Regions from separate parts of the Streptomyces sp. NPDC014861 genome, predicted to be linked through region 1. Evidence: riboswitches for the same ligand, from Rfam matches in the RefSeq annotation. Region 1 holds a riboswitch; the other holds the start of a gene.
What was found. A riboswitch is a leader RNA that binds a small molecule or an ion and turns the genes downstream of it on or off. The one in region 1 is predicted to bind thiamine pyrophosphate.
Positions count from the first base shown of each region.

Region 2: another riboswitch for thiamine pyrophosphate. It lies ahead of thiO (glycine oxidase ThiO); the one in region 1 lies ahead of thiC (phosphomethylpyrimidine synthase ThiC).

Region 1 is NZ_JBIBWV010000018.1:62,493-69,429, forward strand. Features, by position in the region: gene ACF1BN_RS27945 (hypothetical protein) at 1-331, shown strand, start outside; gene thiC (phosphomethylpyrimidine synthase ThiC) at 581-2,362, opposite strand; TPP riboswitch at 2,357-2,495, opposite strand; gene ACF1BN_RS27955 (YibE/F family protein) at 2,534-4,027, shown strand; gene ACF1BN_RS27960 (SsgA family sporulation/cell division regulator) at 4,490-4,930, opposite strand; gene ACF1BN_RS27965 (IclR family transcriptional regulator) at 5,069-5,833, opposite strand; gene ACF1BN_RS27970 (DUF5326 family protein) at 6,119-6,337, opposite strand; gene ACF1BN_RS27975 (cupin domain-containing protein) at 6,585-6,902, opposite strand.
Region 2 is NZ_JBIBWV010000004.1:327,982-334,918, reverse strand. Features, by position in the region: gene ACF1BN_RS11015 (DUF4396 domain-containing protein) at 1-39, opposite strand, end outside; gene ACF1BN_RS11010 (deoxyribonuclease IV) at 179-1,030, opposite strand; gene pknB (Stk1 family PASTA domain-containing Ser/Thr kinase) at 1,038-2,960, opposite strand; gene ACF1BN_RS11000 (thiazole synthase) at 3,049-3,843, opposite strand; gene thiS (sulfur carrier protein ThiS) at 3,849-4,055, opposite strand; gene thiO (glycine oxidase ThiO) at 4,052-5,263, opposite strand; TPP riboswitch at 5,261-5,374, opposite strand; gene ACF1BN_RS10985 (NAD(P)/FAD-dependent oxidoreductase) at 5,457-6,692, shown strand; gene ACF1BN_RS10980 (Rv2175c family DNA-binding protein) at 6,760-6,937, shown strand, end outside.

The sequences.
Region 1 (6,937 bases):
GGCCGCCGCCCTCGGCACCACCCTGCTCACCGCGGGCCTGGTCTTCGGCGCCCTCGCCGCCGCCGGCCTCCTCTGCGCGGGCGTCGGCCTCCTGCTCACGGCGCTCCGCAACAGCCCGGCCGAGAGCCACGTCCCCGACGACGAGCTCACCCGGGCCCGCGCCGACTGGCGCCACGCCCTGCTCGAACGCGGCGTCGTCCCCTTCCTCCAGGCCGCCCTCACCACCCCCGAGACCGGGCACACCCCCGAGCGCACCCCGACCCCGGCCCCGGCCCCCGGACCCGATCCCGCACCCCTCCCTGACCCGCCGCCCCCGACACCGACCCCGTGAAACGGAGCCTCTGACACGGAGCCCGTGACCTGGCCCCGTGAAACGCAGCCTCCGGAACGGAACCCGCGACGCGGACCCGTGACCCGGCCCCGTGAAATGGCCCTGTGAAACGGCCCCGCGAAATGGCCCCGTGACGCGGACCGGCCCGCGGTCCCCCCGTGGACCGCGGGCCGGGGATCAAGGTGACGCGGGCAACTGCTCGGCCAGGGACCCGAACCGCTGCTCGGCCGGAGGCGCGAGTCGCTCCCGCTACTCGGCCAGGGGAAGGTAGACGCGGTTGCCGGCGGCGGCGAACTCGGCGGACTTCTCCGCCATGCCGGCCTCGATCTCCTCCTGGGTGCCACCGTGCTCACGGCGGATGTCCTGCGAGATCTTCATCGAACAGAACTTCGGGCCGCACATCGAGCAGAAGTGCGCCGTCTTCGCGGGCTCCGCCGGAAGCGTCTCGTCGTGGAACTCCCGGGCGGTGTCCGGGTCGAGGGCCAGGTTGAACTGGTCCTCCCAGCGGAACTCGAACCGTGCGTCGGAGAGTGCGTCGTCCCACTCCTGGGCACCGGGGTGCCCCTTGGCGAGGTCGGCCGCGTGGGCCGCGATCTTGTACGTGATGACACCGGTCTTCACGTCGTCGCGGTTCGGCAGGCCCAGGTGCTCCTTCGGCGTGACGTAGCAGAGCATCGCCGTGCCCCACCAGGCGATCATCGCGGCGCCGATGCCGGAGGTGATGTGGTCGTACGCGGGCGCGACGTCCGTGGTCAGCGGGCCGAGCGTGTAGAACGGCGCCTCCTCGCAGATCTCCTGCTGGAGGTCGATGTTCTCCTTGATCTTGTGCATCGGGACGTGGCCCGGGCCCTCGATCATCGTCTGCACGTTGTGGCGCTTGGCGATCGTGTTGAGCTCGCCGAGCGTCTTCAGCTCCGCGAACTGCGCCGCGTCGTTGGCGTCCGCGATCGAGCCGGGGCGCAGGCCGTCACCGAGCGAGTAGGTGACGTCGTACGCCGCCAGGATCTCGCAGAGCTCCTCGAAGTTCGTGTAGAGGAAGTTCTCCTTGTGGTGCGCGAGGCACCAGGCGGCCATGATCGAGCCGCCGCGCGAGACGATGCCGGTCTTGCGGCGCGCGGTGAGCGGCACGTACGGCAGGAGCACGCCGGCGTGCACGGTCATGTAGTCCACGCCCTGCTCGGCCTGCTCGATGACCGTGTCCTTGTAGATCTCCCAGGTCAGGTCCTCGGCCCTGCCGTCGACCTTCTCCAGGGCCTGGTAGAGCGGCACGGTGCCGATCGGCACGGGGGAGTTGCGCAGCACCCACTCGCGGGTGGTGTGGATGTTGCGGCCGGTGGACAGGTCCATGACCGTGTCGGCGCCCCAGCGGGTCGCCCAGGTCATCTTCTCCACCTCCTCCTCGATGGAGGAGGTGACCGCGGAGTTGCCGATGTTGGCGTTGACCTTCACCAGGAACCGCTTGCCGATGATCATCGGCTCGATCTCCGGGTGGTTGACGTTGGCCGGCAGCACCGCGCGGCCCGCCGCGATCTCCTCGCGGACGACCTCGGGGGAGACGTTCTCCCGGATCGCCACGTACTCCATCTCCGGGGTGATCTCGCCCCGGCGGGCGTACGCGAGCTGGGTCACGGCCTGCCCGGCGCGGCCCCGGCGGGGCAGCCGCGGACGGCCGGGGAAGACCGCGTCGAGGTTCTTGAGCCCACCGCCGCGCGGCGAGGTGTGCTTGATGCCGTCGTCCTCGGGGCGGACCGGGCGGCCCGCGTACTCCTCGGTGTCGCCGCGCGCGATGATCCAGTTCTCGCGGAGCGGGAGGAGGCCCCGGCGCACGTCGGTGTCGACGCCGGGGTCGGTGTACGGACCGGACGTGTCGTACAGCGTCACGTCCTTGCCGTTGGTGAGGTGGACCTGGCGGACCGGTACCCGGATGTCGGGGCGGGAGCCCTCGACGTACCCCTTGTGCCAGCCCGGCGTGCGCTCGCCGTCGGCGTCGTTCTGGTCGGAGGCAGGCGTGCGTGCATCCTGAATGGTCATGAGACCGAATCTCCCTACGCCGGCATTACCCGGTAACAGGTTCGGCGGTCGGCGCAGCCTCCTCCCGTACGTGTCCGCGTACGGTGATCAGCGCCCTCTCAGCCCGGTGCTCCGAGCTCCCGCGTGTGCAAAGGTGCCACCACGCTAGCGCCCTCCCGGGCGTGCTGAACAGTGGGCCCCCTCCGTTCTTGCGATGATCGGTCGGTGACTTCCTCGCAGCAGACCCCCGATCCGCACGGCCACGACCACGGAAACGGGCACGGGAACGGGCCCGGCCCAGGCGGTGGTCCCAGCGGTCAGGGCGGTGGTGCGGGCCCAGGTGCCGGCGGCGGTCCAGGCGGGCCCGGCCACGGAGGCCATGGCGGGCATGGCGGCCATGGCGGGCACGGGCACAGCCACAGTCACGGGCCCGCGGCGCCCGTCTCCCGTCATCTGCGCAGGGTCATCGCCGCCGTTCTCATCCCCTTCGCCACCGCCGTGGTCGTCGGTCTCGCGGTGCTCTGGCCCGGCGGCACGCCGGCGCACGAGCGGACCGGCGTCGGCTTCGACCGGCAGACCGAACAGGGGAAGGTCGTCGCGGTCGAGCGGGTGGACTGCAAGGACGTGAACGCGGCGCAGGTGCCGCCCACCGGCGACACGACCACCCCGCAGGGCCGCGAGGCGGTCAACGGGCAGCAGGGGCAGTGCGAGAAGGCGACGATCGAGATCACCAGCGGTCCCGACAAGGGGCGCCGGTTCACCGAGATCGTGCAGCCGGACGCCCCGCGCCAACTCGACGAGGGACAGGGCGTGGTGGTCGCCTACGCCCCCGACGCCCCGCGGGACCTGCAGTACTCGGTGACGGACGTGAACCGCAAGGTGCCGATGGCGGTCCTCGCCGGCATCTTCGCGCTCGCGGTCGTGCTCGTCGGCCGGATGCGGGGCGTGATGGCCCTGATCGCGCTCGCGGTGAGCTTCCTGGTGCTCACGCTCTTCATCCTCCCCGCGATCCTGGAGGGGTCGAACCCGCTGGTCGTGGCGGTGGTCGGATCGAGCGCGATCATGCTGATCGCGCTCTACATGTGCCACGGCCTGTCGGCCCGCACCTCGGTCGCCGTCCTCGGCACCCTGATCTCGCTGCTGTTGATCGGACTGCTCGGGTCCTTCTTCATCGGCTGGGCCTCGCTCAGCGGCAACACCGACGACTACACCGGGCTCATCCACGGTCTCTACCCGGAGATCGACATGTCCGGCCTCCTGCTGGCCGGTGTGATCATCGGTTCGCTCGGTGTCCTGGACGACGTGACCGTCACCCAGACCTCGGCGGTCTGGGAACTTCACCAGGCCGACCCGCGGATGGGTCCGCGCGCGCTCTACCGGGCCGGCATCCGGATCGGCCGCGACCACATCGCCTCGGTGGTCAACACGCTGGTCCTGGCCTACGCCGGTGCCGCGCTCCCGCTGCTCCTGCTCTTCACCATCGCGCAGAGCAGCATGGGGACGGTGGCCAACAGCGAGCTGGTGGCGGAGGAGATCGTCCGGACCCTGGTCGGGTCGATCGGTCTGGTCGCCTCGGTGCCGGTCACGACGGCGCTCGCGGCTCTGGTGGTGTCGGCCGACCGTCCGGCGGAGGAGGCAGGAGCCCGGACTCCGGGCCGCGGCGGACGGCGACGCCGCGCCAAGTGACGCGCGCACGACGCCCGTACGGGACCCTTCCGCCTCGACGGCAGCCCTACGGATCGGGGCACACCCGGCCCCACGGATCGGGAGGCGCACCCGGCCTCACGTATCGAGGCGCGCACCCGGCCCCACGGATCGGGGCACGCACCCGGCCCCACGGATCGGGGTACGCCGGTGTTCAGACACCCGGATCGGACACCGCTGTCGGAGGTACGGATCGCGCCTCCGCTGCCGGGGATACGGATAGCGGCCCCGCTGTTTGGGGTATGGATCGGGACGCCGGTGCCGGCAGCGTGCAACGGAACGCCGGTGTCGGGGGTATGGATCGCGGCGCCGGTGTCGGCAGCGCGGAGCGGGACGCCGCTGCGAGCCGTACGGAACGGGACTCTGCTGTGAGCGGTACGGAGCGAGGCGCCGGTGTCGGCCGTACGGAACGGGCGCCGGCGTCAGGCGTACGGAGGGCGTCGGTCAGGCCGGGCCCGCGCTCTCCTCGGCGAGGATCCGGCCGAGCGCGGCCTCCAGGCTGTCCTCGAAGTCGCCGAGCGTCTGCTCCTGGCCGAGCGGGACGAGCTTGTCCGTGCGGTCGAGGAAGGCGACGAGCGGCGGGGCGCTGGCCCGGAACAGCGCGCGGTCGCCGCCCACCTGGAGCCGGATGGAGACGTCCGACAGCCCCTCGGGCTCGGTCGGGGCGATGTGGACGTCGCCGTCACCGCTCGGGCGGTTGATCCCGTCGAGCAGCAGCTCCCGGCCGAACGCCCACGTGACGGGCGCGTCCCCGGGAAGGTGGAAGGTCATCCGCACCGCGTAGGGATCCCGGGTCTCGTATCGCAGTTCGACCGGGATCTTGAAGGAGAGCTCCTCCGAGACGAGGAAGCTCATCAGGACCTCGGCCTGAACCGACTCTCGCATCATGTACCCCGCAGTAGATGGAGCAGTTGTGTAAACACAGCTGCTGAAAGCTGTGACCGAAACGGCCAGGAATGATCCCCCGTGGCCCTCTTGACGCAATCGTGCTGTACGCGCTAGCAGATCACAAGGAGTGATTTTTCAGATACTGATAGAGAAGGCGAGCGAACTGAAGAGACTTCCGATCTCCGTGCGTAGTCGCTCGACTGCTGGGAGCAACCGTTCTTCCTGGTGAAGAGGGAGGGAAATGGCCAGAGTGGCGGCCATGGAGCCCACTGTGACGGGGATTGCGGCGCAGACCGTGCCCAGCGCATATTCCTGACGCTCCACCAGGGGCTCCATTCGCCCCAAACTACCCAAACGCTCCAAAAGCATCCGGCGATTACTCACCGTGTACGGAGTGATCGCTTCGACCGGATGGCGATCGAGGTGGTCTTGACGAGTTTTCAGATCGAGTTGACTGAGCAGACACTGCCCGATGGCATGCGCGTGACCGGTCTCCCGGAAGTCGGCCCATTCCTCGACCGCGGGGGAGTTGGCAGTGTCCGCGACGGAGACGAGTTCGATCTCGCCCTCGTGGTACAGGGCGAAGTAGACCGGCACACCGATCTCGTCCCGCCAGCGGGCGAGGGAGTCCTCGATCTTGGTGCGACGATTCTGCACAGCCCCGCCGCCGGCCAGACGGGCGGCTGCCTCGCCCAGATAGAACGCACCCTTGTCGCGGAGCAGATAGCCCTCGTGCGTCAGGGTGCGGAGAAGGTGGTACGTCGTGGGCAGCGGGAGACCCGTCTCCCGGGCGAGCTGCTTGGCGGGGGCACCGTCCGCGTGGGAGGCCACGGCCTCCAGAAGTCTCAGCGCCCGTTGCACCGAGCCGATCAGGGTCGGCGCAGCTGTCTGCGTAGCCATGGCCAAAGGTCACCCCCAGGCGTGACAACGGATGCGTCGCACCCGCTCGCGGGGGCCGCCCCCGCGCACCCGCCGGGCCTGGGACACCGATGGGGTCCGATGGACCGGACCCCTCAGGGACGAGTGGGAAACCGCAGATCTGCCGGAGATCTACGCCCGTAGTCCCCGACTCGGCGGAGTTCTGCCACTCTAGTGGCTCGTCCTCGCCCCCACTGGTTTCCACCAGTGCGTTCCCCCTGCCGGGCTAACGCCCGGCAGGCGCCGAATACCGATGAGTAGCTTGTGCTACCAGTCGCGGTCCGACTTCGACGAGGACCCGAACTTCCGCACGGCGTAGATGAGTCCGGCGACGAGCGCGACGAACAGCAGCACCTTGAAGAGCAGACCGATCACGAAGGTGAGGACGCTGGTGATGAATCCGCCGAAGACAAGCAGGACCAGGGCGGGTATCGCGATCCACTTCACCCACCACGGCAGTCCCGCGAGAATCTCCTGTACGGCCATGGTTCTCTCCCTCGCTCTCGATTCCCCCGACCGGAACCCTCCGTCCCGGACACCTCAAGGCTAGGCGGACACCCCGCGCCGCAGGGGCTTCCCGGGCCCCGGCTCTCCCCTGATCCGCCCCCTAGGGGGACCAGGGGCCCCACCCCGGAGAACACCGGGGAACGCCAGGCGCCACCGGGGACCGCCGGGAGCCGCACAAAGCGGAGGTCGTACGAGCGAAGGCCGCACAAGCGCGGGCCGCCGCCCCTCACGCCTCCGGCGGCGAGAACACCACCAGCACGCGCAGATCCTCGCTGATGTGGTGGAAGCGGTGCGGAACCCCGGCCGGCACATAGACCACGCTGCCCCGAGCCACCTGCGTCGTCTCGTCCCCGACCGTGATCGCCGCCCGCCCGGACACCACGAAGTACACCTCGTCCTGACCGTGCGGCGACTGCGGGTCCAGTTCGCCCGCGTCGAGCGCGTACAGCCCCACCGACATGTTCCGCTCACGCAGGAACTGGAGGTACGCCCCCTGGTTGGCGACGCGCTCCGCCTCCAGTTCGTCCAGCCGGAATGCCTTCACTGCCGTTCGCCCCTGCCCTTGGCCCGATCGTGTCT
Region 2 (6,937 bases), on a different contig from region 1:
GGTGTGTCCTGTGTGGTCGTGGTGCGCTTCGTGCTCCATGAGGGTGCCCCCAGCCTCGGGTAGCGGTTCCTGCGTCCTCCGGAACCGTATACCCCTGTGGGGTATTCCTCAATCGGAGACGATCAGCGGCGGACGATCCGGCCCGGCCGGCCCGGCCGGATCGTCCGCCTCGGCCGGATCAGTCCCGGAGCTTCTTGAGCAGCTCGATGTCGGCGACGTGGCCCTCCTTGCCGCCCGGCGTCTCGATGACCAGCGGGACGCCGTCGGTGGCCGGGTGGCGCAGGAGCTGCCGGAAGGCCTCCTGGCCGATGTGGCCGACGCCGATGTTGGCGTGCCGGTCCTTGCGCGCGCCGGAGACGTCCTGGGAGTCGTTGGCGTGGATCAGCCGCAGCCGGCCCTCGCCGACCGTGGCCACCAGCTCGTCCAGGGTCCGTACCGCCCCGCCCGGCTCCGCCAGGTCGTGGCCGGCCGCGAAGATGTGACAGGTGTCGAGGCAGATCCCCAGCCTGGGGTGGTGGTCGAGCGCGTCGAAGTACGGGCCGAAGTCCTCCGCCCGGGAGCAGAGCGAGAAGCCCTGGCCGGCCGTGGACTCCAGGAGGAGGTACGGGTCGTCCTCGTGGGTCAGCTCGTCGAGGAGCGGCAGCATCCGCTCCCGTACCTGCGCCAGCGCCTCCTCGCGGGGGCGCCCGCCGGTCGCCGAGCCGGTGTGGACGACGACGCCCTTCGCGCCGATCTCCCGGCCGCGGCGCAGCGAGTGGCGCAGCGACTCGACCGACTTCTCGACCGTGGCCTCGGTGTGGGAGCCGAAGTTGATCAGGTACGGGGCGTGCACCCAGGCCGAGAGCGACTCCGCGGCGCACTCCTCCCGGAAGCGTTCGTCCTGGGCGGGGTTGCCGGTCGGGGTGGCCCAGCCGCGCGGGTTGGCGACGAAGACCTGGACGGTCTCGGCGCCCAGCTCCCGGGCGTAGCCGAGGCCGGTGGTGGCGAGTCCGCCGGCCACGGGGACGTGGCCGCCGACGGGGTTGCGCATGGGTGTCTCAGATTCCCTTGATGGTGATGGCGACGGTGGACCCCTCCGGGGCGGCCTCGCCGCCCTCGACGGACTGGCCCGTGACCTCGTCCCCGAGGAAGGGGAAGTCCTTCTCCACCTTCACCTCGAAACCGGCGGCCTCCAGCTCCTCGCGGGCCTCGTCGGTCGACATGCCGACGACGTCCGGCACCTCGACCTGGCGCGGGCCCTTGGAGACGGTCAGCGTGATCGCGTCGCCCTTCGCGGCCCGGCTGCCCTCGGCGAGGGACTGGGCGGCGACCGCGCCGGCGTCCTCGGGGGAGTGGATCCGCTCCGGTGCGACGGAGACGTCGAGACCGGCCTCCCGGAGGGTGGCGGTGGCGTCGTCCACGGTCTCGCCGGTCACGTCCGGCACGTCGACCGGGGCGCCCTTGCTGACCAGCAGCGCGACGGCCGAGTCCGGGGCGCGCTCGGTGCCCGGCTCCGGGTCGGAGCCGATCACCGCGCCCTGGGCGACGGTGGTGCTGAACTCGGTGGTGACCACGCCGGGGGCGAGGCCCTGCTCCGCGAGGATCCGCTTGGCCTCGTCGAGCGGCTTGTTCTTCAGATTCGGCACCTTCACGATCTCCGGCCCCCGGGAGAGGGTCAGGGTGACGGTGGCGTGGCTGCGGACCCGCTCACCGGGCGCCGGGTCGACGCCCATCACGGTGCCGCGCTCGTACACGTCGCTGAAGGCGCGCCGCGTCGTGCCCAGCTCCAGGCCGGCGTCGGCGAGCCGTCCCGCGGCCACCTGCTCGGTCTGGCCGAGGACAGCGGGGACGCGGGTGAACTGGCCGGCGTTGATGTACCAGACGCCGGCGCCGAGGCCCAGCGCGAGCAGGACGCCGGCGACGATCAGGAGCGGGCCGCGCGGCGGCCTCGGGCGGGTGCGCGGGCGACGGGCCGGCGGCGGGAGCTCGGGGGTCGTGAGGCGGCTGGTGTGCTGCACCGCGTGCGGGTCGCCGGCCTCCGGCGCGGGCACCGGGCGGGCGATGACGCCGGTGCGGTCCTCCCCAGTGTCCCGCCGGCTGGCCCGCGCCCGCGGCGGCACCGCGTCCAGCTGGGCGTCGGTGAGCGCCGCGCGCGCCTCCCGGGCCAGGGCGAGCAGGGCCACGGCGTCGTGCGGGCGGACCTCGGGGTTGCGGGCGGTGGCGGCGGCGACCAGCTCGTCCAGTTCGAGCGGCAGCCCGGGGACGGCGGCGGACGGGGCCGGCACGTCGGTGTGGAGGTGCTGGTAGAGGACCTGGGCCGGGGTGTCGCCCCCGTGCGGCTTGCCGCCCGTCAGCATCTCGTACAGGACGACGCCGCAGGCGTACACGTCGGCGCGGGTGTCGGCGGTGCCGTGCTCGATCTGCTCGGGGGCGAGGTAGGAGACGGTGCCGAGGACCGCGCCGGTGGTGGCGGTCGCCGAGCCGACCGAGCGGACCAGCCCGAAGTCGGCGACCTTGACCCGGCCGTCGTCCCCTATCAGCACGTTCTCCGGCTTCATGTCCCGGTGGACGAAGCCGGCCCGGTGCGCCGCGCCGAGCGCGGCGAGGACCGGCTCCAGGATGTCCAGGGCGGCGCGGGGCTGGAGGGCGCCGCGCTCGCGGAGCACGTCGCGCAGGGTGCAGCCGGAGACGTACTCCATCGCCAGGTAGACGTACGCGCCCTCGGCGCCCTGGTCGAAGACGGCGACCACGTTCGGGTGCGCGAGGCGGGCGACGGACTTCGCCTCGCGGATGAACCGCTCGACGAAGACCGCGTCGGCCGCCAGGGCGGGGTGCATCACCTTGAGCGCGAGGACGCGGTCGAGGCGGGTGTCGACGGCCCGGTAGACCGTGGCCATCCCGCCGACGGCGATGCGCGCGTCGACGCGGTAGCGGCCGTCGAGCAGCCGCCCGACGAGGGGGTCCTGAAGGGTCGTGTCCACGGCGTCGAGTCTACGAGCCGGTACGGACGCCCCGCCCCGCGTGCCCCGACCGCAGCACGCTTGTGACGTACCCCGCTCCGCTCCGGGGTCAGAACGCGGGGCGTTCCGGGTCCAGCCGGGCGCGGCCCTCCACGGGGGAGGACGCCTCCGCGAAGTGGCGGCGGGGGATGCGGCCCGCGCGGTGCGCGAGGCGGCCCGCCTCCACCGCGTGCCGCATCGCCGAGGCCATCAGGACCGGCTCCTGCGCACGGGTGACCGCCGAGGCGAGCATCACCGCGGCGCAGCCCAGCTCCATCGCGAGCGCCGCGTCCGACGCGGTGCCCGCGCCGGCGTCCAGGATGACCGGCACGCCCGCGCGCTCGGTGATCAGCTCGAAGTTGTGCGGGTTGCGGATGCCGAGGCCGGAGCCGATGGGGGAGCCGAGCGGCATGATCGCCGCGCAGCCCACGTCCTCCAGCTTCCGGGCCAGGATCGGGTCGTCGTTGGTGTACGGCAGGACGGTGAAGCCGTCGTCCACCAGGGTCTCGGCGGCGTCGAGGAGCTCCACGCCGTCGGGCAGGAGGGTCCGCTCGTCCGCGACGACCTCCAGCTTGATCCAGTCGGTGCCCAGCGCCTCCCGGGCCAGCCGGGCGGTCAGCACGGCCTCGCCCGCCGTGTAGCAGCCCGCCGTGTTCGGCAGGACGCGGATGCCGAGCCGGTCCAGGACGGAGAGGACCGAGCCCTGCACGGTCGGGTCGAGGCGGCGCATGGCGACCGTGGTCAGCTCGGTGCCGCCGGCGACCAGCGAGCGCTCCAGGACGTCCAGGCTGGGGGCGCCGCCGGTGCCCATGATGAGGCGGGAGGAGAACTCCGTACCGCCGAGGACGAACACGTCGTCGGACATCGCGCTCAGCCTCCCTGCACCGCGGTCAGGACCTCGACCCGGTCGCCGTCGGCGAGCAGCGTCGTCGCCCACTCGCCGCGCGGCACCACCGCCTCGTTGACGGCGGCGGCGACCCCGGCGGGGGCGGTGGTGAGGCCGGCGACCAGGGAGGCCAGGGAGACGGGGGCGGCGAGGGCGCGCGGCTCGCCGTTCACGGACACGGACACGTTCATGCGGGCTGCTCCTGACGTACGGGCAGAGCGGTGGGGAAACGGTGGGGGGAGAAGGGGCGCGCCTCTTCGGGGAGGACGCCCGTGGTGAGCGCCTCCGCCATGACGTCGCCGGTGACGGGGGTGAGGAGGATCCCGTTGCGGTAGTGGCCGGTGGCCAGGTGGAGACCCGGCAGGGCGCTCGGCCCGAGCACCGGCGCGTTGTCGGGGGAGCAGGGGCGCAGTCCGGCCACGGTCTCCGTGAGCGGCAGCTCGGTGAGGCCGGGGACCAGCTCGTGGGCGTCGCGCAGCAGCTCGTACACCCCGCCGGCGGTCACCGTGGTGTCCCAGCCCAGCTCCTCGCTGGTGGCGCCGACGACCAGCTCGCCGTTCTCGCGCGGCACCAGGTAGACGTGGCTGCCGCGCACCACGGCCCGGACGGTGCGGGAGAGGAAGGGGGCGTACGGGGCGGGGATCCGCAGCCGCAGGACCTGGCCCTTCACCGGGCGGACCGGCGGCAGCACCGCCTCGGGCACGCCCGCGAGCCGGCCGCTGAGGCTGCCCGCGGCGAGCACGGTCAGGCCCGCGGCGAGCTCGGTGCCGTCGCCGAGGACGACCCCGCGCGCCCGTTCGCGGGCCACGACGAGCCGCTCCGCGAGCGCCCGGTGGAAGACCACCCCGGCCCGCTCGCAGGCCGTGAGCAGCGCGGCGGCCAGCCGGCGCGGGTCCACCTGGTGGTCGCCGTCCACCCGGAGCCCGCCGCGCACCCCGGGCGCCAGCATGGGTTCGAGCCGGCGGCACTCGCGGCCGCTCAGCCACTCGGAGGCGAGCCCGCAGCGGGTCTGGAGGGCGTGGAGTTCGCGCAGGTGGGCCCGGTCGTCGGTGTCGAGCGCGACCGCGAGGGTGCCGCAGGCGCGGTAGCCGACGTCGAGGCCGGAGGCCTCCTCCAGCTCGGCGACGAACGCGGGGTAGCGCGCCGCCGAGGCGAGGTTGAGCCCGAGGAGGGTCTCCTCGCCGTAGTGCAGTTCGGTGACGGCGGCGAGCATCCCGGCCGCGACCCGCGCGGCCCCGCCGCCCGGGTCGGGGTCGATGACCGCGACGCTCAGCCCGCGCAGGGCCGCCCGCCAGGCCGTGACCAGGCCGATGACGCCGCCTCCGACGACGAGCACGTCGGTGGTCGGCCCGGTCGGGCGTGAGGTCGGCTCGTTCTGGTGTGCTTCGGAAGAACGCATGGGCGTTCCCGCCCCTCCCTTCGCCGGCATGACCCGGATCAGGTTCGTACGGTCGGAGGCCGGCCAGCCCCCCTCTCAGCCCGGTGCGTCCGGGCTCCCGCGAGTGGTTGTGCCCGCCACCCTAGCCCCCGCGGCCGGGGTGCCACAGGGCACCTCCCTTCCTGACGGATCGTCAGCTGCGTAAGGTGGACGGGTGAGCGAGCAGAAGCAGACCCAGCGGCACGTCGTGATCGTCGGCGCGGGCATGGCGGGCGTGCAGACCGCCGTCGCCCTGCGCGAGCAGGGCTTCGAGGGCCCCGTCACCCTCATCGGCGCCGAACCCCACCAGCCCTACGACCGGCCCCCGCTCTCCAAGGCCGTCCTCCTCGGCAAGGCCGAGCACTCCGCCTTCGACGTCGACTTCGAGTCCCTCGGCGTCGACCTCCGGCTCGGCCTCGACGTCACCGGGGTGCGCCCCGCCGAGCGCGAGCTCGTCACCGAGGCGGGACGCTTCCCGTACGACACCCTCGTCCTCGCCACCGGCGCCCACCCGCTCACGCTGCCCGGCACCGAGGGCGTCCCCGGCGTCCACCTGCTGCGCACCCTCGACGACGCCGTCCGCCTCGGCCCCGTCCTCGCGGGCGGCGGCCCCGTCGTCGTGGTCGGCGCCGGCTGGATCGGCGCCGAGTTCGCCACCGCCGCGCGCGAGGCCGGCTGCGCCGTCACCGTCGTCGAGGCCGCCGCCCTGCCGCTCGCCGGCGCCCTGCCCGCCGAGGTCACCACCGCCATGGCCGGCTGGTACGCCGAGAGCGGCGCCGAACTCCTCACCCACGCGCGCGTGGCCACCGTCCGGCCGGGCGCCGTCGTCCTCGCCGACGGCCGCGAGCTGCCCGCCGACTCCGTCGTCGTCGGCATCGGCGCCCGCCCCGCCACCGACTGGCTCGCGGGCTCCGGCATCGCCCTCGACCCCGGCGGCGCCGTCACGGCCGACGACCGCCTCCGTACCTCGCTGCCCGAGGTGTACGCGGTCGGCGACTGCGCCTCCTTCCCCTCCGCCCGCTACGGCGAACGGCTCCTCGTCCACCACTGGGACAACGCCCTCCAGGGCCCCCGCACGGTCGCCGCCTGCATCACCGGCTCCGAGGGCGCGGAGCCGCAGCCGTACGACCCCGTCCCGTACTTCTGGTCCGAGCAGTTCGGCCGCTTCGTCCAGTACGCCGGCCACCACGCCGGCGCCGACACCCTGGTGCGGCGCGGCGACTCCTCCGGCGGCTCCTGGTCGGTGCTCTGGCTGCGCGACGGGGTGCTGGTCGCGCTGCTCGCCGTCGGCCGCCCCCGCGACCTCGCCCAGGGGCGCAGACTCATCGAGGCCGGCGCCGCCGTCGACCCCGAGCGCGCCGCCGACCCCGCCGTCCCGCTCAAGTCGGCGGTCCTCCGGAGTGGCTCCTGACCCCCGGACGGAGGCGACGGGGGTGGCCCGACTACCGGCTGTCGGTCCCGGATGGCAGGCTTGTCCCGTGACCGAGATTGACGCAAACATCGATGCTCTCGTCCCCGCCTGGCTCTACCTCCCCGACATCGCGGAGATGCTCGACGTCGAGGTGACGCGGGTGCGGCAGCTGGTGAAGGAGGGCCAGCTGATCGCCGTGCGCCGCGGAGAGAACAACGCGCTCCAGGTGCCCGCCGCCTTCATCC